2 regions of the Tsuneonella sp. CC-YZS046 genome follow, and region 1 is predicted to be linked to the other one. Evidence: riboswitches for the same ligand, from Rfam matches in the RefSeq annotation. Region 1 holds a riboswitch; the other holds the start of a gene.
What was found. A riboswitch is a leader RNA that binds a small molecule or an ion and turns the genes downstream of it on or off. The one in region 1 is predicted to bind cobalamin.

Region 1 (15,196 bases):
CGGCGAAGTTCTGGTAGGCGAAGTAGGGTGCGTCCGTGACGTTGATCCATTCGGCGAACAGGCGCACGCCGTCGGTGATCCGATATTTGGCGCTGAGGTCGAGCTGGAAATGATCGGCGACATAGCGATCTTCTTCCGCCTCGCCGCCCAGCTCGTCCAGATATTTGCTGCGATAGGTTCCGGCCGCGCGCAGCGAGATCGGACCCTTTTCATAGCCCACCACAATGTTGAAGGTGTGCTTGGATGACGCCGCCAGCGGAATCCGCCGCGGATCGGTGACGTCGCCATCGTTCAGCACCGTGCCCTTGGCGTCGGTATAGGTGTAGTTGGCATTGAACAGCAGCCCATCCAGCGGCGCGGGCAGGAAGCTGAAGACCTGATTGTAGGACAGTTCGAAGCCCTTGATCTTGGCCTTGTCGCCATTGATGTAGGTGGTCAGCTCCTCATAATCGACGCCGTAGATCGTCCCCGGCTCCGAGATGTGCTGCTCGACCACGAAATCCTTGATCGACTTCCAGAAGAACCCGCCGGTCAGCGCCGAATTCTGGCCGAAATACCATTCCACCGATGCGTCGAAGTTCCAGGCACTGTAAGGCTTGAGGTTCGGATTGCCGACCACCGCTTCGAGATCCTCGTCCAGCTCGAAACGCGGAGCGAGGTTGGAAAGCTTGGGGCGGACGAGGCTCTTGTATCCCGCCGCGCGCAGAACCAGATTGCGCTGCGGCTCATAACGCAGGGTCAGGCTTGGCAGCCAGTCGGTATAGGAACGGGTGAAGCGATTGGGCGATACGAACACCGTATCCTCATCCAGCTCCACGCCTTCATATTCCTCGCCTTCCTCGACGAATTGGGTCAGTTTCGCGCGGATGTCGTTCTTGGTGCGCTCCATCCGGACACCGCCGATTATCCGCAACTGCGCGCTGTCCCAGCGGCCAAGCAGATAGCCCGCGACGATGTCTTCCTTCACCGCATAGTCGGAAGAATTCGAATTGATCGCGGTGTCGATCGGATTGAGGACGAAATTGCCCTGATTGGCATAGAAGAAGTCGGTCGGGGCATGATGGCTCGGCAACGGCAGAATATCCGTGATACGATAGGTCTGCTTGCCCAGCACGTCGGCCAGGGAATAATCCCCGTCGTAATCGTCATATACGTCCGCCTGGAGATCGTATGACTTCTTGCGCCAGCGAGCCTTGCCGCCCGCCTGAATGGTGAAGCTGCCGCCCGCGGTGGCGAATTCGCGCGAAAGGTCGCCCTTCGCTACATATTCGCGGTCCTTCGAGTTGGAAAGCGTGGTGCGTTCCAGCTCGTTGAAGCCGTATTCCGACGGATCGAGGAACAGGTCCGCGCCGCTGGTGATGGAATAGAGCGGCTTGCGAGAGTTCGAATAATCGAAATCGAGGCCGACGCCATCGTCATTGAACCGGGCGCGAAAACGGGTCGGGTCGATCGATCCGTTCTCGCGTTCGCTCGATTCCGACCACGAGCCGGAATAGGTCGCCTTCCAGGGGCCTGCCTCGGTTTCGCCGCCAACGGTCACCGATTTGATCCGCTGGCGTTCGAAGCGATCCTTCATCCGGCGGCGGACTTCGATCCGGCCGTCCTCATCCACGAAGGATGCGGAAGTGGCGTTGCCCGCTCGCGGATCGATCTCGTCCTCGTCCAGGATGAAGATCACGTCGCCGCGGAATTCCTGATCCTCGAACTGGCTGTAAAGGCCGCGGGCATAGAGCTTGGTGGTGTCGGAAGGGCGCCAGTCGAAGCTCAGCGAGCCGCCGATGCGCTCGCGCGCCACGTCGTAATCGCGATACTGCAACTCGCGGGCGAAGACCGCGCCGTCCACCTCGTCCCAGTCCGCCGCCTCGATATTGTCGCTTTCGAACTTGCGCTTGTAGTAGCTGAAGCCGCCCGCAATGCCGAAATTGTCGCTCAGCTTCTTCGAGAAATCCAGGCTGCCCTTGGGGGTCAGCTCTTCGGAATAATCATTGTAGCTGCCTTCGAGCTTGATCGAGAGCAGATCCTTCTTGCGATCGAAAGCGCTGGTGGTGTTGATCTCGATCGACGCGCCGATGGTGTCTCCATCCATATCCGGGGTCAGCGATTTCTTGACCTCGATCGATTCGATCAACTCGGCCGGGATCACGTCGAGCGCCACGGACCGGACATCGCTTTCCGGTGCGGGAATGCGCGTGCCGTTGATCGAAGCCGCGTTGAGTTCCGGGTCGAGGCCGCGAACCGAAACGAAGCGGCCTTCGCCCTGGTCGTTGAGGATATTGAGGCCAGGCAGGCGGCGCAGCGATTCGGCCACGTTCTGATCGGGAAACTGGCCTACGCCATCGCGCGTCAGCACGCTTTCGACGCCATCGGCCGAGCGCTGGCGCGAGAGGGAACTGGCGAGGTTGGCTTGCTGGCCCAGCACCAGGATCTGGCTGGCGGTTTCGCCGCCCAGCGCGAGATTCGCGGTGACTACGCCACTGACCGGCACCTCGATCGTCTGCTGCACCGTGTCCGCGCTGATATACTGCGCTTCCAGCGTATAGCTGCCGGCTGGAACATCCACGAAGCGAAAGCTGCCGTCGCGAGCGGCGACCGTCACGCGGTTGAGTTCGACGATCCGCAATTGCGCGGAATTGAGCGCCATGGTGCCGGACGAATCCATGACCGAACCGGCGACTTCTCCGGCCAGGGCTGGGGTCGCCAGCATGGAGCCGCCGGCAAGTGCGGCGGCAAGCAGAATGCGGCGGCGGCAGGCACGCGAATAGGTCATGTCGATTTCCCTCGTTTGGCGATTTTACGCGTCTTCGAGGGCGCCCCTGCAGCAAGCATGTGATGGGTTGATGAAAGAGCCGTGACAATTCGGTTACACTGGCAGCGCCGGAAGATCGGGGCTGGAAGATTGGCGGCCAGCCCGGGATTCGCTCGCCCGGCACAGATGGCTGCATCGGTCGCATTCCTGTGGTAAGCTGGCGACAGCTTTCAGAGGTTTGTCATGACTCGTGCCTCTATTTTCCTCGTCGCATTGCTGGTGCTGCTCGGTTCCTGCTCGGACAAAAAGGCCGACGAAGCCGGGGCGGGTGCGAACAGCCCCAGCGTGACTCTGAGCGCGGTCCGCCAGGCCGAGCAGGAGCAACTTGCCGCCATGAGCGCGCGGAACGTGGACGAGGCGATCAGCCGGTATGCGCCGGATGCGACGCTGGTCGTGCCAGGCTCCGACCCGCTGGTCGGCCTTGACGCGATAGGCAAGGCCTTCAAAATCATGCTGAACGATAGCGCATTCGCTTATGACATGACCTCAAGCCAGGCATGGATTTCCGAAAGTGGCGACCTTGCGGTCACAACCGGCGATTTCGCCAACACCTACACCCAGGCCAACGGCCAACCGGCCACGATCGTCGGGAAGAACCAGACCGTCTGGCAGAAAATTGGAACGGCGGATTGGAAAATAGTTTCCGACTTCAACATCCGCGCCACCGGCCCCGATAGCCCCTGACAGCACTGGCCCGCCTGTTGAGCAGGCGCGGCGAAGCCGGCCGGATGCGTCTGAAATCGTCCAGCGCTGGCGAGAGATGGATGCATTGCAATGAAGGATTGGCTTCCTTTTGAATTTGGCTTATGTGCGCCTGCGAAGGCGGGCTTGCCCGCTTTCATGATCGCGCCGGTGCCCGAGAGGGCTTAATTCGGGAACGCGGTGAGGAAAGGCTTTTCGGCCGATCCGAATCCGAGGCTGTCCCTGCAACTGTAAGCGGCGAGCGCGATGCACATCGTTTCCCCCCAACGATAAGGGGCGGGGAAACAGCCACTGGGCCGGTTGCTGAAACATGCGGGCTTGGGAAGGCCGTGCATCAAGCTATGACCCGCGAGCCAGGAGACCTGCCGGCGCATGGTCGCTCTTGCCGCGGTCCAGGGGATGGCCATGGCACGGTAAACCTCCGTCTGAGCGACGAACCAATGCGGCTGGGGCCGCACGGTCATGCGCTGCGTGGGCGATATGCGCCCGCCCGCCTGCGCTGGCCGGCCGTTCGTTCGCCTGGCTGGTGCCCGCACCGGCCTGATCGCGAACGCGCCGGTTCGCCCCCGCCGCCAGTTGCTCTGGCGCCAGGGGGGTTAACCCATGAAGAAAATAATCTATCTCGTCTCATTGTCGGCCATGGCGACCGCCACGCCCGCGCTGGCGGACACGGCCACAGACAGCGCCGCCTCCGCCGGCAATGCCGAACCGGATGGCAGCGACATAGTGGTCACCGCGACCCGTGTTCCGACGGACATCGGCAAGATCGGTTCCTCCATCACGGTGATCACCGCGAAGGAGCTTGAAAACCGGCAGACTCGTTTCGTGCTGGACGCCTTGCAAACGACGCCCGGCCTTTCCGTTGCCCAGTTCGGTGCGCGCGGAACCGATTCCAGCCTGAAATTGCGCGGCCAGAATCCTGAAGGCACATTCGTCCTGATCGATGGCGTCGAGGTTTCCGATCCCAGCCGCAGCCAGACGGCCTTCGATTTCTCCCAGCTTCTCGCCACCAACATCGAACGCATCGAAGTGCTGCGCGGCTCTCAGAGCGTGCTGTACGGCAGCGAAGCGATCGGGGGCGTCATCAATATCGTCTCGAAGCGCGGCTCAGGCCCCCTGACAGGTTCGATATTCGGCGAAGGCGGCAGCTACGGCACCTATCTGCTGGGCGGTCAGATCCGGGGCGGCCTGGCGAATGATCGCTTCGGTTACTCGGTCGACTTGCAATATCTGCACACCGACGGCTTCTCCGCCGCCGACGAAAACCTTCCCGGCAATTCCGAAGGCGAAAAATACAAGAATTTCTCCAGCAGCGGCCGTTTCGACTATCAATTTTCGGACGATTGGTATGCAAAGGCGGTCTATCGCTACGCCGAAGGCACGTTGAATTATGACGCCTGCGGCGGCCCATACTGCGACGACCCCGACGTCGGCGATGACTTCCTCCAATATTCGGGGCGTCTTTCCACCGGCTTCAGCCTGCTGGATGGGGCGCTGCGGGGCGAGTTCGGTGCTTCCTATGCCCGTAACGAGCGGGAAGGCTTCGATAACGGGGCCGATTCCTATTTCTACTACGGCGACCGAACCAAGTTCGACTTCCAGGGCTCCTATGCCATCGACGCCGACAACGTGCTCGTCTTCGGCGCTGAAACCAAGAACGATCGCATGCGGAGCGACGCGGTTTCCGATCGCATTTCCGTGAGGAACAACGGGTTCTACGCGCTTTATCAGCTGGGCCTGTTCGAATCGCTGTATCTGTCGGCGGGTGTTCGCATCGACGACCATGAGACATTCGGGACATTCGATACCTATCGCGGCACGGCTGCCTACAATATCGCCGCCACCGGAACGAAGCTGAAGGGCAGCTATTCGACAGGTTTCAGGGCGCCCAGCCTGTTCGAGCTATATGGCCGCTGCTGCGGCGATCCGCTGTTCGGCAACATCAACCTCAAACCCGAGACCAGCAAGAGCTGGGATCTCGGCATCGAGCAGAAGCTCGCCGACGATACGCTGCAGCTCGAAGTCGTCTATTTCCAGATCGACACCAGGAACAAGATCAACTTCATCGGCTTCGGCGACCCGGAACCCAATTATTTCAACGTTCCAGGAAGGACGCGATCGAAGGGCGTCGAAGCCTCGCTCGCCTGGAATCCGAACGAAGCGCTCAGCGTTCGGGTGGCCTACACCAACAACCAGGTGAGGGCCGCGACAGGTGAACGGCTGCAAAATCGCCCCCGGCACTACATCTCGGGCAATATGAATTACACCTTCCTCAACGAGCGCGCCAATCTGAACCTCACGGCCAGCTATTGGAGCGACACGCTCGACACCGACTTCAGCACATTCCCTTCGCAGATAGTGAAGCTGGACAATCCTGTCGTGATAACGCTCGCCGGGCGGTTGAATCTTTTCGAGAAAACCGAACTTACGGGCCGCATCGAAAATCTCCTCGATGAAAAATACCAAACCGAAGCCGGTTACGGCACGGCGGGGCTGAGTTTCTACGCAGGAATCCGGCAGAGCTTCTGAATGTCTTCGGCAGGGCGGCGCTGAAACTGGCGCCGCCCTGTTTTTTCCAAGGAGAAACATGATGGCCAAGATCGCGAAGATCGAGGAACGGCACGAGGACGGCAGGCTGAAGACCGAAATCTGGGCGCTCCCGCTGGACGAGGATTTCCTCGAAACCCTGTTCCGCGACCTGTTCGAAAACCACTGGGCCGAACTGACCTTCGGCCCGATGATCCAGGGCGGAGCCTATGAGCTGCGTTGCCCGGGACCGCCGAAATCCATCAATGTCGGCGACGGCTATTTCACGGTCCATTGGGGCCGGGGCGGCCATTTCCACCTCTGCATCGGGGAATCCAGGGCGGAGCCGGAAATCGTGGCCCACCGCCGCCCCGGCAAATGCGAGCTGGTGCGCGGAATGGACAAGCATGGCGATCCCGTCACCTGGTCGCTGCGGGTGGAGAACGGCAAGGGGGAATCCACCCTCAGCATCTATTTCCCCAACCCGTTCCTGACCGATGAGGACGGGCTGGCCGATACGCCCGACTGGAGCCGCCTCGCGCTGTGGCACCACACCTTGAAGACCTATGCCGGGCACGATCCCGACGGGCGCGATACGTTGGGCAAGGGCTTCCGGTGATGCGCCGGGCGCTGGCCTTCATGACGGCGGCGGCTTTCGCCGCCGTGCCCGCCTCGGCCGCGCGCCCGCTGCCCCGTGCTGCGTCCTTCGGCCTGTGCGCCGACCAGATGCTGCTGATGCTGGGCGACCGGGCGCAGATCGCGTCCGTGTCCGCCCAGGCCACCGGCCCGCTTTCCTTCTATGCCGGGCGAGCGCGCGGCTTTCCCGCCAATCGCGGAGCGGCCGAGGAGATCATCGCCTCCGGCGCGAAGCTGCTGCTGGTCAGCGATGCGATGGACCAGCGCAGCGCCGAAGCCCTTGCCCGCTTTGGCGTGAAGGTGGTGCAGGTTCCGCTCGCCAATGAATGGGCAGAGGTCGAGCAGATGACGCGCGAGATCGCCCAGGCGCTCGGCCAACGGCCCCGTGGCGAAGCGGTGATCGCCGACATGCGCGCCCGGCTTACCCGCGCGCGCGCGGCCGCGCCCCGCTCCGACTGGCCGACCGTGATCTATTACCGCCCCGACGGCGGCGGGGCCGGGGCGGGCACCTTCGTCGATATTTCGCTCACCGCGGCCGGGTTCCGCAATCTCCAGCGCGAATGGGGACCGCCGCTGTGGGAAGGCGTGCCGGTCGAACGCGTGGTGCTCGATCCGCCCGACATGTTCGCCGTAAGCTATTTCGACACCAGCACGCGCGCGTCGGCGACCCTGCGCCGCAATCCGGTGCTCTGGGGCAAGGCGCGCACGCGGCCGGTGCTCAACGTCCACGGCAAATACTGGAACTGCGGCAGCCCGCTGCTGGTGGAGGCGGTGGAACAGCTCGCCGCCGAACGCCGCCGGCTTCCCGGAAAGAACCGCAAATGACCCAGGGCCCCGGATCAGCCGTTCCCCGCATCGGAACCGCCGCCTTGTGCGGTATCCTCTCGCTTGTTCTCGTCCTGCTGATGCTTGGCTCACTGACGATCGGCTATGTCCCCATCCCGCTGCCGCGCCTCGTCAAGGCCGCTTTCGGGCTGGCCGATCCGGCGAGCGGGATCATCGTGCAGGAACTGCGTATGCCCCGCATGCTGCTCGCCGTGCTGCTGGGCGCCTCGCTGGGCGGCGCGGGCGCGGTGCTGCAGGGGCTGCTGCACAATCCGCTGGCCGAGCCGACCACGCTCGGCATTTCCGGCGCGGCGAGCCTCGGCGCGGTGATCGCGATCTATTTCGGCCTCGCCGGCATCGTGCCGCTGTGGCTGCCGGCCTGCGCGATGATCGGCGCCGGGCTCGCCACCGTGATCCTGCTCTATGTGGCGAAGGACAGCGGCAGCACGCTGACGCTGATCCTCGTCGGCTCGGGGATCAGTGGCATATCGATCGCGCTCACTTCGCTGGCGATGAACCTTTCCACCAATCCCTGGGCAGTCAGCGAGATCGCGATGTGGCTGCTGGGATCGGTGAAGGACCGCACTTTCGCCGAAGTGCGGCTGGCCGCTCCGTTCATCCTGATCGGCCTTGTCATCCTGCTCGCCGCCGCGCCTTCGCTCGACCTGCTGGCGCTGGGCGAGGATGCGGCGCGCAGCCTCGGCCTCAATACGCCAAGGCTGCGGGCGATGGCGATCACCGGCACCAGCCTGGCCGTGGGCGCGGGCGTGGCGGTGACCGGCTCGGTCGGCTTCGTGGGGCTGATGATGCCGCATCTGATCCGCCCGCTGGTGGGCCAGGTGCCCAGCCGGATCGTCCTGCCCAGCATCATCGGCGGCGGCGCGCTGGTGCTGGCGGCGGATATCGTCGTGCGGCTGATCGCGGTCGGCCCCGAACTCCAGCTCGGCGTACTGACCTCGCTGCTCGGCACGCCGTTCTTCCTCTATCTCGTCCTCCATCTGCGGCGGCAATTGGCATGACCCGCCTTTCGCTCGACCATCTCTCGGTTCCGATCGGGCGCCGTCCGGTGCTGCGGGACATCGGCTTCACGGCCGATGGCGGCACGCTGCTGGGGCTGGTCGGCCCCAATGGCGCGGGAAAATCGACCCTGGGGCGGGCCATCGCGGGCCTGCTGCCGCCAAGCGCAGGGATAGTCGCGGTGGACGGCGTGCCGCTCTCCGCCATGGCCCGCCGCGATGCCGCGCGGCTGATCGCCTATCTGCCGCAGGGCGACGCGGTGCATTGGCCGCTTGCCGCGCGTGCGACCGTGGCGCTGGGCCGAGGGCCTTATCTCGGCCGTTTCGGTACCCTCTCCCCGGCGGATGAAGCGGCGATCGAGCGCGCGCTTGCCCGGGCGGACCTGACCTCCATGGCGGACCGGGACGTGCAATCGCTCTCCGGCGGCGAACGCGCCCGCGTGCTGCTGGCTCGCGCGCTGGCGGTCGAAGCGCCGATCCTGATCGCGGACGAGCCGGTCGGCGCGCTCGATCCGCGCCATGCGCTGCGGATCATGGGCCTGCTGCGCGAAGAGGCAGAGCGTGGCGCGCTGGTGATCGCGGTGCTGCACGATCTCGCGCTCGCCTCCCGCTTCTGCGACCGGCTCATTATGCTGCACGAAGGGCGGCTGGTGGCGGACGGACCGCCGCATGACGTGCTCTCGCCGCCGGGCCTCGCGCGGCATTATCGCGTGTCCGGCCATCACGGCGCGCATGAATTGGAGCGTTTCGTGATCCCCTGGCAGGCCCTGCGGGACCACGCATCCCATCCCTCACACAAAGGAGAAGAGGCATGAGCAAAGTCCCGGCAACCGTCATCACCGGCTTCCTCGGCGCGGGCAAGACCACGCTGATCCGCCACCTGCTGCGCAATGCCAAAGGGCGCAGGCTGGCGCTGGTCATCAACGAGTTCGGCGATGTCGGGGTGGACGGCGAGCTGGTGAAAGGCTGCAACGACGAAGCCTGCCCGGAAGGGGACATCGTGGAACTGGCCAATGGCTGCATCTGCTGCACCGTGGCGGACGATTTCCTGCCGACCATGCAGAAGCTGCTCGACCGGCCGAACCCGCCCGAGCACATCATCATCGAGACATCGGGCCTCGCGCTGCCCAAGCCGCTGGTGAAGGCGTTCCAGTGGCCCGACATCCGCACCCGCGCCACGGTGGATGGGGTGGTCGCGCTGATCGACGCCGATGCCGTGGCCGCCGGACGCTTTGCGGCCGACGAGGCGGCGCTGGCGGCGGCGCGGGCGGCCGATCCCAATCTCGATCATGACAGCCCGCTGGAGGAACTGTTCGAGGACCAGCTTGCCTGCGCCGACATGGTCATCCTCAACAAGACCGATCTGGTGGACGAGGGCACGCTGGCCCGGCTCGAAGCCGATCTGGCGAAGGAAACCCGCGAGGGCGTGAAGCTGGTCCGGGCCGATCATGGCGCGATCGATCCCGCCGCGCTGCTGGGCCTGCTCGCCGGGGCGGAAGACGATCTGGAAGCCCGCCCTTCCCACCATGACGCGGAAGACGACGATCACGATCATGACGATTTCGACAGCTTCGTGGTGCGCGGCGGGGAAGTGGGCGAACTCGACGCCTTGCTCGGGCGGCTGGGCGAGTTGATCGCCTCTCACGACATCCTGCGGGTGAAGGGCATGGTCGCGCTGTCGGGCAAGCCCGGCCGCCTCGTCCTGCAAGGGGTAGGGCCGCGCATCCAGCATCATTTCGACCGGGCGTGGAGCGCGCAAGAGCCGCGCCGCACGCAGCTCGTCGTCATCGGCCAGAAAGGGCTGGACCGCGGGGCGATCGAAACGGGGCTGGCGGAAATGCTGGGCTGACATGCACCTGCTGTCGGCTACGCCGGGAACGATATCCAACGGGGACGAGGCGGTGGATCTCGCCCAGTCGCCGGGCGAGATCGTGATCCTGACCGTGGCCGACAGCGAGCTTGCCTGTTTCGCGCGCGCCGCGGCGCAGATGGGCGATGGCGCACCAAGCGTCCGCCTCGCCAATCTCCTCCACCTCCGCCACCCCTATTCGGTCGATCTCTACGTCGAGAAGGTGATTACGCACGCGAAGTTCGTCTGCGTGGTGCTGCTGGGGGGAAAATCCTACTGGCCTTACGGGATAGACGAGATCGCCGCGACCGCGCGGGAACGGGGGATCGCCTTCGCCGCGCTGGAGAACGGGCGGGAGGAAGACCCGGCCCTCGCCCGCGCTTCCACCCTGCCCACGGATATTCTCGCCCGCCTGCGGGATTATGTCAGGCAGGGCGGCGTGCCCAACGCGGTCAGCTTCCTGCGCACCGCCGCCAGCCTGATCGGGCGGGATTGCGGGCGGGCGGACGATCCCCTGCCGGTTGCCGACGCCGGGCTGTATCTGCCCGGCAGGGAACGGCCCACCCTGGCCGATATCCGTGCCGGCTGGCGGCCCCGGCAGCCTGTCGCCCTGCTGGTATTCTACCGCGCATTGCTGGTCGCCGGCACGCTGGACGCGGTGGATGCCATGATGACGGCACTGCAAGCGCGGGGATTCAACGTGGCGGCCGTCCATGTCCGCGCCTTGCGGGAACCCTTCGCGATCGACTGGCTGGGCAGTTCGCTGCGCGAAATCGGGCCGGATATCATCGTCAACGCCACCTCCTTCGCCGCATCGTCCTCCGGCGAGGCGCGCATCCCTTCCGTGCTGGAGCAGGCGGACTGCCCGATCCTGCAGACCGTCTTCGCCGGGATCGAGGAAAGCGCATGGAGCCAGAGCCCGCGCGGCCTTGGCGCGCGCGATCTCGCCATGAACATCGCCCTGCCGGAAGTGGATGGCCGCCTGTTCACGCGCGCGGTTGCCTTCAAGGCCGCCGAGCGGTTCGACCCCCTCACCGAATGCGGCATCGTGGTGCCGCGCGTCCTGGCGGATCGCCTCGCCTTCGTTGCCGACCTCGCCGCGAACTGGGCGCGGCTGCGCCGCACACCTGCCTCCCAACGCCGGATCGCGCTGGTGCTGGCCAATTATCCCAATCGCGACGGGCGGATCGGCAATGGCGTGGGGCTGGATACGCCCGCCAGCGCCGCTGCGATCATCACGGCGCTGCGGGAGGCAGGCTATGACGTGGGCAATGCGCCGCAGGATGGCCCGGCGCTGATGCGGATCATGACCAGCGGAGTTACGAACGATCTGTCCTCGCTGGACCGGCCCCAGGGAGGAGAGGCTTTACTGCCCCTGAGGGAATATCACGCCGCCTTCGCCGAAATCCCCGCAGCCGCCCGTTCCGCGATGCTCGGACGCTGGGGCCAGCCCGAAGACGATCCCTTCGCGCGCGATGGTGCTTTCCGCCTTGCCGTTCATCGCTTCGGCAAGCTCGCCGTCGCGGTCCAGCCCGCGCGAGGCTACAACATCGATCCCAAGGAAAGTTATCACGACCCGGCCCTGCCGCCGCCGCATGGCTACCTGGCCTTCCATATCTGGCTCAACCGGGCTTTCGGCGCGCATGCGGTGGTCCATGTCGGCAAGCACGGCAATCTCGAATGGCTGCCGGGCAAGGCGGTTTCCCTCTCGCGCGAATGCTTTCCCGAGATCTGCGCGGGGCCGGTTCCGCAGCTCTACCCCTTCATCGTCAACGATCCGGGCGAAGGGACCCAGGCCAAGCGCCGCATCGGCGCCTGCATCATCGATCACCTGACCCCGCCGCTGACCCGCGCCGAAAGCTACGGTCCGCTCAAGCAGCTCGAAGCGCTGGTGGACGAATATTACCTCGCCGCCGGGATGGACCCGAGGCGGCTGGAGCATCTGCGCCGCGAGATCCTCGATCTGGCGCGATCGCAGGGGCTGGACCGGGACGCGGGCGCACAAGGCGATGGCGATGATGCTTTGGCGGCGATCGACAATTACCTGTGCGAGCTGAAGGAAATGCAGATCCGCGATGGATTGCATGTCTTCACCCGTTCGCCCGAAGGACGGCTGCGGCGCGACCTGATCGTGGCGCTCGCCCGCGTGCCGCGCGGTTACGATCGACCCGGCGAGGCCTCGCTGCTCCGCGCATTGGCCGGCGATCTCGCCCTCGATTTCGATCCGCTCGACTGCCGCCTGGGCGACCCTTGGGATGGTCCGCGCCCGGCGATGCTGGAAGAGGTCGCGGCCGATTCATGGCGCACCCATGGCGATACGGTGGAGCGGCTGGAATTGCTGGCCGCCAGACTGGTCGAGCGCCACTCGCCGGAAGCGGAAGCGCTTGTCGGGCCGCGCTCCGCCGCGGTCCTTCAGGCCATCGCCGGCGAACTCGCCCCGCGTGTCGACGCCTGCGGCCCGGCCGAGCAAGCCGCGCTGCTGGCCGGCCTCGACGGGCGCTTCGTAATGCCGGGGCCATCCGGCGCTCCCACGCGCGGGCGGCCTGACGTGCTGCCGACCGGGCGCAATTTCTATTCGGTGGACACGCGTTCCGTCCCCACCGCCGTGGCCTGGGATCTGGGCTTCCGCTCTGCGCAGATGCTGGTGGAGGACTATCTCCAGCGCGAAGGCGAATATCCGAAAGCCATGGCGCTGTCCGCCTGGGGCACGGCCAATATGCGCACCGGCGGGGACGACATCGCGCAGGCGCTGGCGCTGATGGGCGTGCGCCCGCGCTGGGAATGGACGTCCGGCCGCGTCACCGGCTTCGAGATCATGCCGCTGGCCGAACTCGGCCGCCCGCGCGTGGACGTGATCTTCCGGGTATCCGGCTTCTTCCGCGACGCCTTTCCCGAACAGATGGACCTGATCGACAGCGCCGCGCGGGCCGTGATGGCGCTGGACGAACCGGCGGAGGACAATCCGGCGGCCGCCCGGCACCGCGCCGAGGTCGAGGAACTGGTCGAGGCAGGAGAGAATGCCGACGTGGCGCGCCGCCGCGCCGGGGCGCGTGTGTTCGGATCGAAGCCCGGCGCCTATGGAGCGGGGCTGCAGGCCATGATCGACGAGCGCCTCTGGCACAGCCGCGCGGACCTGGCCGAGGTCTATCTCGACTGGGGCAGCTACGCCTATGGCGGCGGCACGGAAGGGGATGAGGAACGCGCGCTCTTCACCGCGCGCCTCGCCCGCGCCGACGCCGTGGTCCAGAACCAGGACAATCGCGAGCACGACCTGCTCGACAGCGACGACTACTATCAGTTCGAGGGCGGTATCGCGGCTGCCGTGGAGCATCTCTCCGGCAAGGCTCCGCTATCCTACCACAATGATCACAGCAGGCCGGAGAAGCCGGTCGTCCGCAAGCTGGACGACGAGATCGGCCGGGTCGTCCGCGCCCGCCTCACCAACCCCAAATGGATCGCGGGGGTGATGCGGCACGGATACAAGGGCGCGTTCGAGATTGCCGCCAGTGTCGATTATCTTTTCGCCTTCGCGGCCACCACCCACGCGGTGAAGGACCACCATTTCGACGCTGTCCATGCCGCCTTCATCGAGGACGAGGAGGTGCGCGCCTTCATGGCGCAGGCCAATCCGGCGGCCTTGCGCGAAACCGCCGCGCGGCTGGCCGAGGCGCTGGAACGCGAACTGTGGAAACCGAAGTCGAACAGCGCCGCGTTGCTGCTGGCGCAGATCATGGAGGAGCGATGATGGCCGAACGGACCGACGAGCAGCACAATGCGAAGATGAAGAAGAAGCAGGCCGCCCATGAGAAGATCATGGCGAACAAGACAGTCGAGAAAGGCCTGCTGATCGTCCACACCGGCAAGGGCAAGGGTAAGACCACCGCCGCGCTCGGCATGGTGCTGCGGGCCATCGGCCACGGCCGGAAGGTGGGCGTAGTTCAGTTCGTGAAGGGGGCGATGAGCACGGGCGAGAAGGTGGTGTTCGACGCCTTTCCCAACAATGTCGAGTTCAAACCGATGGGCGAGGGCTTCACCTGGGACACGCAGGATCGCGCGCGCGACATCGCGGTGGCGCAAGCTGCGTGGGAGGAAGTGAAGCGGATGATCGCCGATCCGTCCTACGACATGGTGCTGGCGGATGAACTGAATATCGTGCTGCGCTATGACTACCTGCCGCTGGACGAAGTGCTGGAAGCGGTGAGATCGCGCCCCGGGATGAAGCATGTCATCATCACCGGCCGCAACGCGCCCGAAGCGCTGATCGAGGCGGCCGATCTCGTGACCGAGATGACGCTGGTGAAGCATCCCTTCCGCGCGGGCATCAAGGCGCAGGCCGGGATCGAGTTCTGATCTTGGCCGAAGCCGCCTCAGGATGTCTCGATCTGCTCCGCAAGGCTGCGCGCGGCCTGCACATAGGCGGGGCCGCCGCACACCGTCCACGCCTGCGGCAGGCGAAGGCGCGGAATGTCGCGCAAAGCGGGATGATGCAGCATTTCCGTGCCCTGGTCTGTCACCCGATCGGTCGCGCTCTCCACGATGATGAAATCGGGCCGCGCGGCCACCATCTCCTCCAGCGACATTCGGGAAAGCGCCGGTTTGCCGAGCTTGCCGGCCAGATTGACCAGGCCCGCGCGCCGCATCAGATCATCCACCAGCGTGCCGGTTCCCGTCAGGAAACCGCGCCGTTGGTAATAGGCCGCCACCCGGCCTTGACCCGGCCGCGGCAAGGCGGCCAGCTCCCTTTCCATCCGCGCGACCAGCGCCTCGCCCCGGGCCTGGTGGCCGGTGGCCCCGGCAACCAGACGGACCTGCCGCGCAATGTCCGGGAAATCTTCC
Region 2 (15,196 bases), 1.4 Mb from region 1:
TCGATCGTCTCGAGCCCCTCGGCGACGATGTCGAGTTCGAGGGTGGAGCCCATCCCGGCGACGGCCCGGAGGATGGCGTCGCTCTTGCGCCCGACATTGGCGCCGGACACGAAGCTGCGGTCGACCTTGATCTTCTTGAAGGGCAGCTTGTTGATATAGCCCAGAGACGAGAAGCCGGTGCCGAAATCGTCCAGCGCGAAGCGGATGCCGATCGAGGACAGCTCTTCCATGAACTGGGTCGTGTGGCTGTCGTCGTCCAGGAACAGACTTTCGGTGACTTCCAGCTCCAGCCGCCTCGGGTCGAGCCGCGCATCCTTGAGCGCATTGAGGATGCCCAGGGCCGCGCCGGGCGCCTTGATCTGCAGCGGCGAAAGATTGACGGCCACCGTGACGTCCTCGGGCCACTGCGCGCAGGCGCGCGCCGCCTGGCCGGTGATCCAGTTGCCCAGCGTGATGATGAGGCCGGTTTCCTCCGCCACCGGAATGAATTCGTCCGGGCGAAGCTCTCCCTTTTCCGGGTGGAACCAGCGCACCAGCGCCTCGAAGGTCCGAATGCGGCCGGTTTCCAGATCGACGATCGGCTGGAAGAAGACCGACAATTCGTTGCGCTGGATCGCGCCGCGCAGCTCCGCCTCGATCTCGCGGCGGCGAACCAGGTCGCGAGTCATGGATGCCGTGAAGAAGCTGGCCTGCCGCCTGCCGCTGACCTTGGCGTGATACAGCGCCAGGTCGGCGCTCTGCATCAATGTATCTACGTCGGCGCCGTCTTCGGGCAGCACGGCGATGCCCATGGATGCGCCGATCTCCAGGCGATCTCCATCGATCCGGAAGGGGCGCGTGATCTCGTCGAGAATCCGTCCGGCCAGTTCCTCGCACTCCAGCCTGGTATTCAGGTCGCAGGCGACGATGAATTCGTCGCCGCCGAAGCGCGCGACGGTCGCGTCCTGCGGAACCGAGTTGCGAAGCCGCCTGGCGACCTCCGCCAGCAGCTTGTCGCCCACGGGATGGCCGAGGGTGTCGTTGACTTCCTTGAAGCGGTCGAGGTCGATCCACAGCAGCGCCAGCCGGTGATCGTCGGGCAGAGTCATGAATTTCTCGGCTAGCTCGTAATTGAGGCCGGCCCGGTTGGCCAGCCCCGTGACGATGTCGGTCCGGGCAAGGACCTGCATTCGCTCGGCGAGCCGCGCGCTGGTTTCCGCCTCGGCCACGGACTTCCTCAGCGCGTCGTTCACATTCGCGGTGATCTCCATCATTGCCGGCAGCACCAGTACCAGCGCCACGGCGAGGGCCAGATAGGCGAGGTTGAGGTCGATCAGGGCATTGAAGCTGGCGAGCGAGATCAGCGGAATCAGCGAAAGGAACAATTGCCCGATGGCGATGAAGGGCCGGCCCGCATTGCGCGCGGAAATGCCCACGCCATAGATGATCGCGTTCGCCACCAGCAGGATCAGGATCTCGACTTCGACATGCCGCGCGATCGCGAACGCCGCGAGCACGCCGACGGTGAGGGCGTAGCTGAACGCGCCCACTTCGTAGAGCTGTTCGAGCCGCCTGGCATTCTGTTCGTTGCGGTTGCGCGCCAGCCAGAGCGCGTTGGTGACGCGCGCGATCGCGATGATCGTGAGCGCGACGCAGCCGTAGATGAGCCAGGGATCGTTGCTGACATAGGCGCCGATGCCGCTGGTCGAAATCCCGCAGATCGCGCCGATCACGAGGCTGCGCGGCTGCGAATAGAGCGTATCCACCATCAGGCGCCGGACCCGATCGTCGATCGCGTCCGTGCCGTTCAGGCCATTGAATATGCGCCGCAACCTTTGAATAGGTCTGCTCCTGAGAGAGTTCCCAGGGAGCATTTACCGGGAAAGCGTCACCGATTGGTTAAGAGCGCGCTAACGGCGACGATGGTGATATGCCGGACTGGATGGGCCCGAGGCCGGCGAATGCGATGCCGTTCAGCCCCGGCCGTTGCCGTCGCCCAGGCCGCCTTCGATCACTTCCCGGGCCAGCTGGCGGGCAACGCATTTGTCCAGGGTCCGGCAGATCGACATCCAGCGGTCATAGGATTGGCGATCGTTGGAAAAGAAGGCTTCCTTCGCTTCGTCCCGCGCCTGCTTGGCCGCGCCGAGCCCGTGCCGCGCGAAATAGCGCAAGGCGGTGTGCAGCAGCTGCTCGGCGTTCTCATCCGGATGATTGTCATTCGCCGCAATCGAGAACGCCGCTCTGGCGGCGAACCGGGTGGAGGGCATGAACCTGCTGTTCCGCGCCGCGGCGAAATGAATCGTCATTGGGGCTCCGTTTTCGGGTATACCGTGGGGAGCGCCAGTGTAGCGGGGCTTGGCTAATCCTTTCTTTGGAGTCTTGGTTTCGAAAACCGCCTCTGGCGTTAACCCTGTTCCCGCGAGCAGCTCCGGCACCCAGTGATTCACGGCTTTACGATCCATTCGCCGCTGCGCGCATATTCGGGCCGGACGCTTCCGGCAGTGGGCAGGTTCGATCCGGCGTAGAGATTCTCGCCGCCACGGCTTCGGACTGCTTCTGTATAGTCCGGCGCAATGGATTGATTGGAAATGCTTTCCCTGGATACGACGGCGGTGGATGCGGCCTGCGCAAATGCGGCCGGATCGGGAGCGGGCACATCGGCAGCGTCAGGGCGCAGCAATGCGGATGCCGCGGGTTCGGCGCCGAAATAGACGTTGCGGAATGCGGCGGGCCGGCCCGCCGCGCCGCCGAAGCGGTAGAAGATATGCGCCCCGATGATGCCCACCTGGGTCAGGCTGTCGGCCCAGTAGGGATGGACGGCGATGGTGTGGTAATGGGTCGCCAGCCCGATCGGCGCATAGACCGAACCGGAAAGGGCGGCTTGCGCGACGGCCCGCGCGCGATCCCAGCCGAAGCGGGAAGGAGTCCGCGCCAGGGCGCCGTCGCAGGTGAAGGTGAACTGGCAGCCGGTCTTGCGGGTGGAGCCCTGATACACCACGCCGCAGACCGTGTCGGGATAGGCGGGATGGGCCACGCGGTTCAGCACCACCTGCGCCACCGCTCTTTGCCCGGGGTCGGATTCGCTGGCGGCTTCGTAATAGATCGCCTGCGTCAGGCAGTGCAGGGCGCGCTCCTGATCGGTGGCGGTGCCGCGCGGGACGAGCGGCATGGCGGCCGGGCCGGCGATTGCCTGCTGGCTGCGCGCGTCGATATTTTCATTGTCCCAATGCGCGCCGGGCGCCAGCGGATCGCGCAATTGCGGAAGCGGGGCCTGGGAATCTTCCGCCAGATAATAGAAGGCGGAGCCGGGGAAACTTTCACCGGCTTTTTCAAAGGGCATCGCGGCAGCCGCCGCGGTGGTTTCGTCCTGCAGCAATGCCCAGTCGCCCGGCGCGGCGAAGGCCGGGACGGCCACCGCCACGGCCAGCGCGACAAGACGCCGGCCGCGATGCTTCACCCGCTGGCGCGCGGCCGCAGGGCGCGCGCGCCGCGAGAAGCGGGCACGAAATTCCCCGGGGCGTTCGTCTTGGATGGAAGCAGAAATTGTCACGCGATTCCCTGGATACATATCTGCGCTGAACGGCGCGCCTCGGCGCGTAATCCGGGACGGAAGCGGAAGCACTCCGTAATTTCGATCCGTGCCGAAGCGGCACAGCTCTCTCGAAAAGCCTTAATGATGCGGCTCTTGCACCGGCTGCCCGGCGCGCATATGGGCCGGGGCATGTCACGGGTGTCCGCTTCGGCGGGCCTAAGAGGGAAGCAGGCCTGATTCCTGCGCTGCCCCCGCAACTGTGACCGGGGAGCGCCTTGCCTCCAATGCCACTGGCCTCAGGGTTGGGAAGGCTGTCTCGGCGCGATGATCCGGGAGCCAGGAGACCTGCCCGTCGATGGTCGTTCAAGCCGCCGGGCGGGGTGTACCGATGGCAGCGATCCGGGATGGCGTCTGACATGCGCCAGCCTCTCGCCAGGAACGACGTTTCGTTCAAGGCAGGAGGTTCAATGCGCAAGTCACTCTATTTTCTCGGGACATTCCTTTCCATGGCCCAGCCCGCATGGGCGCAGGACCATCCCTCGGATGCCGTTCCGGATACTTCCTCCCGCCCCGATATCACGGTGACGGCCACCGGCCTGCCCCAGTCGATCGACCATACCGGGCAGCCGGTGACGATCATCGGCAGGGATGAGATCGCTTCCGTCCAGGGTGCGGATATAACCCGTATCCTGCGCCGTCTTCCCGGCACCACCTTCACCCGCAATGGCGGGCTTGGCAGCCTCACCCTGGTGGGCGTGCGCGGGGCATCCGCCGGGCAGACCCTGGTGCTGGTGGACGGGGTGCGGCTCAACGATCCGGCCAATGCCAATGGCGAATTCGACGTGTCGCAGCTTGCGGCGGGGACGGTGGAGAGCATCGAACTGCTGCGCGGCCCCAACTCGGTGGTATGGGGCTCGCAGGCCATGGGCGGCGTGATGAACATCGCCACCCGGCTGGAGAACGGGGTTTCCGCCAGCATCGAATATGGCGGGGAGGAGCAGGTGACGGCCACTGCCGCCGCCGGGGTGGTGAACGATCGGCTGGAGGCCGGGATTTCCGCCAGCTTCATCGATTCCCAGGGTTTCTCCACGGCGGCCGGCGGCGCCGAGGACGATGGATACCGCCAATACAATATCGCGGGCCGGGCCAGCTATCAGCTCACCGACGCCCTCGCCTTGACCGGCAGCGCCCGCTATGTCGAAGGGAAGGTCGATCTCGATGGCTTCCCGCCGCCGGATTATACCTTCGCCGATACCGACGCGACCGAGAAGCTGCGGGTCTGGTCCGGCCGGGTCGGCGCGCTCTATCAGGCCGGCGGGCTGACCCTGAACGCGGGTTTCGCCCTATCCGACACGCAGCGCGATGGGGACGATCCGTCCTTTCCCTACAGCATCGACGGCCGCTCCGAACGGGTCGAATTGCTGGGCCGGGTGGAACTGCCCGGCAATTTCGCGCTGGATTTCGGCGCCGACCACGAGTGGACCCGCTTTTCCAACGCGCCCGACAGCGGCAAGGCGGAAACCAGCAGCGGCCATGCGCTGATCGGCTATTACGGGCAGGCCCTGACGCTGACCGCGGGCGTCCGTTATGACGATCATTCCGAATTCGGCGACGAATGGACCTTCGGGGCCAATGGCGTGCTGGAATTTGCCCCGGACTGGCGCATTCGCGCTTCCTATGGCGAAGGCTTCAAGGCCCCCACGCTGTATCAGCTGCTGTCGCAATACGGCAATCCGGGCCTCGCCCCGGAACGGAGCAAGGGCTATGACGCCGGCATCTCCTACGGCCAGCGCGGCGATCCGCTGTATTTCTCGCTCTCCGGGTTCCGCCGGGATTCCCGCAACCTGATCGACTTCTTCAGCTGCTTCTCCGGCACCGATCCGCTTTGCGATACCCGGCCGTTCGGCTTCTATTTCAACCAGGCGAAGGCGCGGGCCGAAGGCTTCGAGGTCGAGGGCGGCGTTGCCATTGCTCCCGGCCTCTACGCGGGGCTGGTCTACAGCTACACCGATACGAAGAACCGCACGCCGGGCGACATCAACGAGGGCAATGAGTTTGCGCGCAGGCCCAAGCACATGGCCACCGGCTCGATCGACTGGACGAGCGGTTTCGGCCTTTCGCTCGGCGCCGACATCCGGATCGTGGGCAAGGCATGGGACAATGCCGCGAACACCGTCCGGCTGAAAAGCCATGCCCTTGGCGATGTGCGGGCCAGTTTCGCGGTCAGCGAGAATGTCGAGCTGTTCGGCCGGGTCGAGAACGTCTGGAACGAACGCTATGTGATCGCATCCGGCTACAACACCGAGGGGCGTGCGGCCTATATCGGGGCGCGGCTGAAGATGTGACGATGCGGGCGCTTCTCGCGGCGGCGCTGGCCGCCCTGGCGGGCTGCACTGGCCCCGGGCCGGCGGAGCAGCCGCGGGAGCACCCCACTATCGTCTCGCTCAACCCGTGCAGCGACGCGATCCTGGCGGATGTGGTGGACCCATCGCAGATCCTTGCCATTTCGCATTACAGCCATGATCCGCGCTCCAGCTCGATTGATCTGCGCGTTGCCCGCCGCTTCCCGGCCACGGGCGGCACGGTGGAGGAAATCCTCGCGCTCAAGCCCGATGTGGTGGTGGCGGGCACCTTCATGCCGTCGGCGACCCGGATCGCGCTGGAGCGCTTCGGCATCCGGGTGGAGAGCTTCGCCATCGAGCACGATGTCCCGGAAAGCATCGAGCAGATCAGGGGGCTGGCGCGCCTCACCGGCCATCCGGAAAGGGGAGAACGGCTGGTCCAAGGGATCGAGCGGGCGCTGGCCCGGGCGGCGCCAGCGGCAAGCTCGCCCGCCATTCCCGCGGTGGTATGGCAGTCCGGCGGGATCGTGCCCGGTCCCGACGCGCTGATTTCCGACATCATGCGCCGGACCGGTTTTTCCAGCCACAGCGCCGCGCGCGGGCTGCGCCAGGCCGACTACCTTCCGCTGGAGGAGATGCTGGCCGATCCGCCCCGCCTCATCCTGGCGGCGGGGGATTCCAGCACCGGCGAGGACAGGATGCTGCAACATCCCGCGCTGGAAAGCCTGGCGGATACGCGCCGCCATGTGCTCGATCCCAGCCTCATCTTCTGCGGCGGGCCGACCATCATCCGCGCCGCCGAACGGCTGCGCGAGATAAGACAGGCGATGGCCACAGGTGGGACTCAGGCGGAGGTCGCGGGATGAACCGGCTCAGCCTGATCCTCGCGCTGCTGCTGGCCGCCGTGCTGCCGCTTTCCCTGCTGGCCGGGCGGATCTGGCTCGATCCGGCGGATACGCCCAATGCCGCCGTCATTCTGCTCGAATTGCGCATGCCGCGCGGGCTCCTCGCGATCGCGGTGGGGGCCGGACTGGGCGCGGCCGGCGCCGCGATGCAGGGCTATCTGCGCAATCCGCTGGCCGATCCGGGCCTGTTCGGCATCGGCCCCGGCGCGGCGCTGGGCGCGGTTGTCAGCTTGGCGCTGGGGCTGGCGATCCATCCCTGGGCCTTGCCGCTCTTCGCTCTGGCGGGGGCTGCGGGCGCGATGGCGCTGCTGGCGGCGATTGCCGGGCGCACGGGCGGCATCGCCCTGTTCACGCTTGCCGGACTGATGATCGCGAGCCTTTCCGGCACCTTGACGTCGCTCATCATCAGCTTCGCGCCCAATGCCTTCGCGATGAGCGAGATCGTGACCTGGCTGATGGGGGCGCTGACGGACCGGGGCTGGCAGGAAGTATGGCTGGCCGCGCCGCTGACCGTAGCGGGCATCGCCTGCCTGGCGGCGGCGGGCAGGGGGCTGGACGCATTGACCCTGGGCGAGGCGGCGGCGCGCTCCCTCGGGATCGATCTGCCGCGGTTGCAGGCCTGGCTCATCGCGGGGGTGGCGCTGACGGTGGGGGCGGGCGTGGCGGTGGCGGGGATCATCGGCTTCGTCGGCCTGATCGTCCCGCATCTGGTTCGTCCGCTGACCGACAGGCGCCCGTCCAGCCTCATCCTGCCCAGCGCGCTGGCCGGGGCCTTGCTGGTGCTGGTGGCGGACAGCCTCTGCCGCATCCTGCCGCTCGTCACCGAACTGCGGCTCGGCATCGCCCTCAGCTTGCTCGGCTCGCCCTTCTTCCTGTTCCTGCTGCTGCGCATGCGCCGGGGGATCGCCTGATGCTGGCGGCGCATGGCCTTTCGCTCCGGCTGGGCACGACGCCGGCATTGCATGATGTCGCGACGGAACTGCGCCGTGGCGAGATCACCGCAATCTGCGGGCCCAATGGGGCGGGAAAATCGACCTTGCTGTCGTGCCTCGCGGGTTTGCTGAAGCCGGATACGGGTACCGTCACGCTCGATGGTTCCGCCTTGATTGGCATGGCCATCAAGAGCCGGGCGCAGGCCATCGGCTATCTCCCGCAGCACGGGGCGATTGCCTGGGATCTGTCAGTGCGCAATCTGGTCGCGCTCGGACGCCTGCCCCATGGCGACGCGGCAGCGGGCGGGGCAGAGGTGGTGGAGCGCACGCTTGCCGCGCTGGATCTCGCCGCCCTCGCTGATCGCCCCGTATCGGCGCTGTCGGGTGGCGAACGCGCCCGGGCATTGTTCGGACGGGTGCTGGCGGGCGAGCCGCACTGGATCCTCGCGGACGAGCCGCTGGCGGCGCTTGATCTCGCGCATCAGCTTGCCATGCTGGCCCGGTTGCGGGAAGCGGCCCGGCTCGGCGCGGGGGTGGTGCTGGTGCTCCATGACCTGACGCTGGCGATGAACCATGCCGACCGGGTGCTGGTGCTGTCGGAAGGGACGCTCGATCAGGACGGGCCGCCGGAACGGGCCTTGTCCCGCTCCGCCATCCGCGAGGTCTGGAACGTCGACGCCCAATGGCTGGGCGAGCCGGGCGCGCGCGCTTTGTCGACCCGCTGACGAAAAGCGCGCCGCCGGTTGGGTGGCACGCCGTTCAGCCGGTTACGGCTGCTTGTCCTCGCCTGAAAGGCCGCGTTCTTCCAGCATCGGCTCTATGCTCGGCTGACGTCCGGCATAATCCTGATACATCGTGGCATAATCGACCGTATTGCCGCGCGAGAGGATCTTCTCGCGGAACAGCTCTCCACCGGCGCGGGACACGCCCTCCGGGCTGTCCTTCATATGATCGAACGCGTCATGCGCGATCATCTCGGTCCAGATGTAGGAGTAATAGCCCGCCGCATAGCCATGGTCCCAGATATGCCGGAAATAGGGGCTGTGATAGCGCGGCGGGACGACATCGACGCGCAGCCCCAGGCTGCCCAGCGCGGATTTCTCGAATGCGTCCCCATCGCGCGGCACTTCCCCCGGCTTGAAGGCGTGCCATTTCATGTCGAGCAGGGCGGCCGCCATCACTTCGCCCAGCGCATAGCCCTGATTGAACTTCCTGGCCCGGTCGATCTTCGCCATCAATTCGGCCGGGATCGGCTCGCCGGTTTTGTAATGCCGGGCATAATTGGCGAGGATCTGCGGCTGGGTGGCGAAATGCTCGTTGAACTGGCTGGGGAACTCCACGAAGTCCCGCGCCGTGTTGGTGCCGGAGATCGAGGGATATTTCTGGGCGGCGAACAGGCCGTGCAGGCCATGGCCCATTTCGTGGAACATGGTGATGACATCGTCCCAGCTCACCAGTTGCGGTTCCCCGGCGGGAGCCTTGGCGATGTTGAGCACATTATAGACCACGGGCCTGGTGCCCATCAGCCCCGATTGCTCCACGAAATTGCCCATCCATGCGCCGCCCTGCTTGTTGGGCCGGGCGAAGGGATCGAAATAGAACAGCCCAAGCTCCGAGCCGTCCTTGTCGAACACGGTGTAGGTGCTCACATCGGCCTGATAGACCGGCAGATCGGTGCGCTTGACGAAGCGGATGCCGTAGATCTGGTTTGCGGCATGGAACACGCCGTCCTCCAGCACCCGGGTCATCTCGAAATAGGGCTTCACCGCGCTGTCATCGAGATCGTATTTCGCCTTGCGGACTTTCTCCGCATAGAAATCCCAATCCCACGGCTGGACGGTGAACTTGCCGCCGGCGGCCTTGATCGCGGCGTTCAGCTCGCTGGCCTCCTCGGTTTGCTTGGCGGCCAGGGCTGGAACCATCCCTTCCATGAAATCAATTGCTTCCCCCGGCTTCTTCACCATCCGGTCGAACATCGCATAGCTGGCATAGTCCGGATAGCCGAGCAGGGCGGCCTTCTCCGCGCGAAGCTCCGCGATCCTGACGGTGATGGCGCGGGTATCGTTCGCATCGCCGCGTGAGGTTCGTGTCACGCTGGCCTCATAGAGCTTGCGCCGCGTTTCACGATTGGTCAGCTTGGCCAGCGCGGGCTGCTGGGTGGTGTTGATGAGCGAGAGGACGTATTTGCCCTTCAACCCGCGCTCCTGCGCCTCCTTGGCGGCGGCCTCTATCTCTCCATCGGAAAGCCCGGCCAGCTCGGCCTTGGTGTTGACGACCAGCGCCGCCCGCTTGCTCGCCTCGGTCAGCTTCTGGGAAAATTCCGTGCCGAGCGTTGAAAGCTGCTCGTTGATGGATTTGAGCTTTTCCTTGTCGGCATCGTTCAATTGCGCGCCGGCATTGACGAAGCGCTCGTAAGTCACTTCCAGCAGCCGGGCGTCTTCCCCGCCAGGGGGCAGCGCGGCGCGATTGTCATGCAGCGCCTTGATCCGCGCGAACAGGCGGGAATCCAGCACGATCGCATCGCCATGGGCGGCCAGCCTGGGCGACACCGTCTTCTCGATCGCATCGAGCGCGTCGTTGGTGTTGGCCCCGACCACGGCATAGAAGGCGGCCAGCGCCCGGGTGAGCATCTGGCCCGACCGTTCCATCGCCGCCAGCGTGTTCTCTATCGTCGGTGTGGCGGGATTGCTGGCGATGGCTTCGATTTCCGCCCGCTGGATCGCCATGCCCTGCTCGATGGCCGGAAGGTAATCGGCATCGGTTATCTTCGAGAAATCGGGGGCCTCGAACGGCAGGGGCGAGGTTTCCGCGAAAATGCCGGTTCCCTGCGGAATGGCGACGGCCGGGGTGGCGGGTGCGGGTTCGATCTGGGCGGCTTGGTTCATGGTCGTGCAACCTGCGAGCAGTGCGGCGGGGGATACGGCGAGAAACAGACGGGCGACAGTCACGGTCACTTACACTCCTGTAACTTTCTGTTTCGGCTTTGCCCGATCCGGGGCCGGTTGAACAGGGCTGTTTGGCCTGGCGCATTCGCCTGCTTATCCCTCGAAAATGGAGCCAAATCCCGTGTCTGGCAAGGGATGGCTTGGCAGGTTTCCATGGACGGCCTGCCTCGCCGTGTGTTAACGAATGCGTTGATAAATATTCGATGGATAAAAGTGGGAGAGGAATCAGGATGCATCTCGCATATCTCGATCAGGAAAGATCGCCGCTTGACCGGCGGACCATGCTGCGCGGCGGAATATTGGGGGCAGGGTGCCTTGCCGCCGCCGGGTTGACCGGCGCCGCTTCGGCCGCGACCGGCGCCCCTTCCGGGGCCGGAACCCGCAGCCTTGCCACGGGGCAGAAATGGATCGACGCCTTCTTCCATGAAGGCGCGCAGGGGGTGGCGGCTTACTATGCCGACGAGTTCGTGTTCGAGGACATCATCCTGGGCCAGATGATAAACACCAAGGACGACCTGCTCCGCGCGTTCGAGCCGTTCGACAATTACGGCCCGGATTCGCCGCTCGGCGTGCATCAGTTCGACATCATCCGCTACAATGGCGGGGTGCGGAATAACCAGGCCGACGAATTTCAGGTCGGCACGCCTCAGGGTTACGACGCCGCCTATTGGGACGAGAAGACGCGCGACGCCCGGGCGGGCGCCACTATAGATTATGATGAATGGTCCATCATGCACTGGCTATGGAAGGTGCAGCACAATGCCGATTTCCTCGGCATGCCGGCCAAGGGCAAGACGACCCATACCCGGGGCGTGACTCACCACCTCTACAGGAATGGGAAGATCACGCAGGAATACAGCTACTGGAACTATCGCGACGTGGCGATCCAGCTGGGCGTCCTGCCCCAGCCGGCTTCGCGGCACGAGCTTTCCTTCGACAAGAAGGAGTGATCCCGCTTCCCGCCGCCGCGCCTCACCGCAGCGGATAGCGCACCACCGGCTCGTAGATGGAGCCGGTTTCTCCGAGGTGGCTTTCGTAGAGGGTGAAGCCGTCCACCGTGAAGGGCGCGCTGGCGAGGCCTGAGCGTGCTAGCAGGAACGGGGCAATCGGGCCGCTTGCGCTGTTCAGCCGGGCCAGGGTGACATGCGGGGTGAAGCGGCGGTGCTCCGGCTCCAGCCCAACCTCCTGGCAGGCGCGCTCGACCTTGCGCTGCAGCACCTCCAGTTCCGGCGAAGGCGCGATCCCGGCCCAGACCGCGCGGGGGTGGCCCTTGCGCTCGAAATGGCCCACGCCCCGGATCGCGAGCGGGAAGGGTGGGCAGGTCAGCGTGCCGAGCCGGTCCGCCAGATCGTTGGCCAGCGGCGTGTCGACCTCGCCCGCGAAGCGCAGGGTGAGGTGCAATTGCTCCTCGCCTTGCCAGCGCGCGCCCTCGATCCCTTCCATGCAATCCACCAGCAGGTCGCGGATCGGCTCCGGCAGGGCGATGGCGATGAACAGGCGATGCGATATGATGCTGCTCCCGCGATCCGTGCGGCGGCCGGGCCTTCAGCCTGCCCGCTTGCGCAGGCGAAGCCCCAGCATCAGCAGCATCACGCCGGTCATGATGGCGTAGAAGCCGATCAGCCAGGCCACGGAGAGGATGGAGAGGGTGGGCTGCAGCGCCGTCAGCGTGATGAGGGCAAGGCCGAGCACCACGCCGAACAGCCCCGCCAGCCCCAGAATCCATTCGCCCTCGATCTCCTCGCGCAGCCGGATGGCGGCGGCGATCTGCAAGGCCCCGGTGACGATGGCCCAGCCCGCCACCAGCAGGACCGTGGCAATCGCATAGGCCAGGGTGGAGAGCAGGGGCCAGAACAGGAAGATCACGCCCACCGCTATTCCCGCGAGGCCGGGCAGGATCATGGTCCACCACGGCGCATGGCCGGAACCGGCGCGGCGAATGCCGGTGATGAGCATGGCGATCCCGTCGGCGAAGCAGAAGGCGGCGAAGACCAGCGTGAAGGCGAACAGGGTGAGGCCGGGCGCCAGGAAGGCCGCTATCCCGAGCAGGATCGCCAGCACCCCGCGCAAGGCGAACCAGCCCCAATTATGCCGCGCCATGCCGATCACGACAAAGCCGGCGGACGGCGATTGCCGATCATGCTGCCCGGACTGCCCGGATGGGCTTTCGGTCGTTTCCGTCATTCCTGCCTCCGTTGTCTTGTTTTTCTTAGAAGGACCGGGGGTTGGCCAAAGCCTTCGTCTCAGCCCTGGCAGGGCTTGCCGTCATACTGATGCCGGTCGAGCTTGTATTCCTTCCCGTCCCAGCGCAGCACCGGGAAGCAGAAGCCGGGGCCGCCGACCTCGATGTCCGGCCAGCCGTCCGCTCCCCGCGTTCCGAGGAAAGTGGGGATGCCGCCCCGGCCATCGAGCAGGCGCCAGCTCTCGTCGGCCTGCTTGCTGACCAGGGAATAGCCCAGCCCGGTCATGCCGAAGCAGAATGCGCTGCCTTCGGTAATCACCGCTTCCGGCAGGCCATCGTTGTTCAGGTCCAGCACCTGCGAGATTTCGCCGGGGGTGTAGCCCGCCGTGCCCGGATCGCCGCAGCCGCGCCATTCGCCGCCCGCCTGCTCGAACCCGGCGGCGCGGAAGGCGGCCGATTCATCCTGCGGGGACAGCGGCGCCTGGTCCGACGGCGGCACTTCGAGCGCGAGCGCCGGCGCAGCGGCAAGCAGCGCGAGCAGGGCAAGGGGGCGGGCAATGAGCATGGCGGAATCCTCCTGTTGGAATATCGGAAGCTATACCAAGCCGGGGGTGACGAAAAGATCGCCGTGCCCACTTGACCATTGCGAACATTTAAGGAACAAATGGCGATCCAGGGCGCGCCATGAGGGCGCCTCTGGACTCTCGCCACACGAGCCTCCACATCCCGCCCATGTCCCTCACCACCATTTCCGTCCGCGGCGCCCGGGAGCACAATCTCAAGGGCATCGACATAGACCTGCCGCGCGATGCGCTGATCGTCATCACCGGCCTGAGCGGCTCGGGCAAGTCCAGCCTCGCCTTCGACACCATCTATGCGGAGGGGCAGCGGCGCTATGTGGAATCGCTTTCGGCCTATGCGCGTCAGTTCCTGGAGATGATGCAGAAGCCGGATGTCGAGCATATCGACGGCCTCAGCCCCGCCATTTCCATCGAACAGAAGACGACCAGCCGCAATCCGCGTTCCACCGTGGCGACGGTGACGGAGATCTACGACTACATGCGCCTGCTGTGGGCGCGGGTGGGCGTGCCTTATTCGCCCGCCACCGGCCTGCCGATCGCGGCGCAGACGGTCAGCCAGATGGTGGACCGGGTGATGGCCCTGCCGGAAGGGACGCGGCTCTACCTGCTCGCCCCGGTGGTGCGCGGCCGCAAGGGCGAATACCGCAAGGAGCTGGCGGAATGGCAGAAGGCCGGCTTCACCCGCGTGCGGATCGACGGGGAAATCTACCCGATCGAGGAAGCGCCCGCGCTCGACAAGAAATACAAGCACGACATCGAAGTGGTGGTCGATCGCCTCGCCGTGCGCGAAGGGATCGAGACGCGGCTGGCGGATTCCTTCGAGCAGGCGCTGAGGCTGGCGGAAGGGCTGGCCTATGTCGATCTGGCGGATGGGACTGTGGCGGAGGCTCTTGCTTCCGCTCGCCCTGAGCCTGTCGAAGGGCAGCCCTCTTCTTCGGACGGGCAGGACGGGGCTTCGACAAGCTCAGCCCGAACGGGAAAAGGGGAATCCCTCGGTTCCATGAAAGGCGCCGGCATTCCCGCCAACCGCATCGTGTTCAGCGAGAAGTTCGCCTGCCCGGTCTCCGGCTTCACCATCGAGGAGATCGAGCCGCGCCTGTTCAGCTTCAACGCGCCGCAGGGCGCTTGCCCGGCCTGCGACGGGCTGGGGGAGAAGCTGCTGTTCGACCCGCAGCTGGTCGTCCCGAACGAGAACCTGACGCTCAAGCAGGGCGCGGTGGTGCCGTGGGCCAAGTCCAACCCGCCGTCGCCCTATTACATGCAGGTGCTGGAAAGCCTGGCCCGCGCCTATGGCTTCGACCTGACCACGCCGTGGAACGCGCTGGAACCGGACCAGCGTGCCATCATCCTGCACGGCACCGGCGGCCTGCCGGTGGAACTGACCTTCAAGGACGGGCGCAAGAGCTACACGGTCCAGAAGCCGTTCGAGGGCGTGATCGGCAATCTCAACCGCCGCATGCTGCAGACCGACAGCGCCTGGATGCGGGAGGAGCTGTCCCGCTACCAGACCGCGCAGCCCTGCGAGACTTGCGGCGGCAAGCGCCTCAACGAGAAGGCGCTGGCGGTGAAGGTGGCGGGGCAGGACATCGCCGGGCCGACCAAGCTGTCGGTGGCCGACGCGCTGGCGTTCTTCGCCACGCTGGACGGCAGGCTGACCGAGCAGCAGAACCAGATCGCCCGCGCCATCCTCAAGGAAATCAACGAGCGGCTGGGCTTCCTCAACAATGTCGGGCTGGACTACCTCAATCTCGACCGGACCAGCGGCACGCTGTCGGGCGGGGAAAGCCAGCGCATCCGC

Region 2: linked by a shared signal. The riboswitch ahead of U8326_RS07695 (TonB-dependent receptor plug domain-containing protein) and the one ahead of U8326_RS14745 (TonB-dependent receptor plug domain-containing protein) in region 1 are both predicted to bind cobalamin.

Annotation. Positions count from the first base shown of each region.
Region 1 covers NZ_CP141590.1:2,990,304-3,005,499, reverse strand. Annotated here, with positions in the region: gene U8326_RS14755 (TonB-dependent receptor) at 1-2,767, opposite strand, end outside; gene U8326_RS14750 (YybH family protein) at 2,990-3,490, shown strand; cobalamin riboswitch at 3,640-3,893, shown strand; gene U8326_RS14745 (TonB-dependent receptor plug domain-containing protein) at 4,112-6,037, shown strand; gene U8326_RS14740 (DUF7676 family protein) at 6,096-6,653, shown strand; gene U8326_RS14735 (ABC transporter substrate-binding protein) at 6,653-7,495, shown strand; gene U8326_RS14730 (iron ABC transporter permease) at 7,492-8,514, shown strand; gene U8326_RS14725 (ABC transporter ATP-binding protein) at 8,511-9,326, shown strand; gene cobW (cobalamin biosynthesis protein CobW) at 9,323-10,360, shown strand; gene cobN (cobaltochelatase subunit CobN) at 10,362-14,105, shown strand; gene cobO (cob(I)yrinic acid a,c-diamide adenosyltransferase) at 14,105-14,710, shown strand; gene U8326_RS14705 (ABC transporter substrate-binding protein) at 14,728-15,196, opposite strand, start outside.
Region 2 covers NZ_CP141590.1:1,557,959-1,573,154, reverse strand. Annotated here, with positions in the region: gene U8326_RS07710 (putative bifunctional diguanylate cyclase/phosphodiesterase) at 1-1,811, opposite strand, end outside; gene U8326_RS07705 (hypothetical protein) at 1,953-2,285, opposite strand; gene U8326_RS07700 (cell wall hydrolase) at 2,423-3,529, opposite strand; cobalamin riboswitch at 3,691-3,879, shown strand; gene U8326_RS07695 (TonB-dependent receptor plug domain-containing protein) at 3,979-5,856, shown strand; gene U8326_RS07690 (ABC transporter substrate-binding protein) at 5,859-6,719, shown strand; gene U8326_RS07685 (iron ABC transporter permease) at 6,716-7,669, shown strand; gene U8326_RS07680 (ABC transporter ATP-binding protein) at 7,669-8,415, shown strand; gene U8326_RS07675 (M3 family metallopeptidase) at 8,458-10,638, opposite strand; gene U8326_RS07670 (hypothetical protein) at 10,866-11,585, shown strand; gene thpR (RNA 2',3'-cyclic phosphodiesterase) at 11,608-12,126, opposite strand; gene U8326_RS07660 (HdeD family acid-resistance protein) at 12,181-12,819, opposite strand; gene U8326_RS07655 (hypothetical protein) at 12,879-13,382, opposite strand; gene uvrA (excinuclease ABC subunit UvrA) at 13,550-15,196, shown strand, end outside.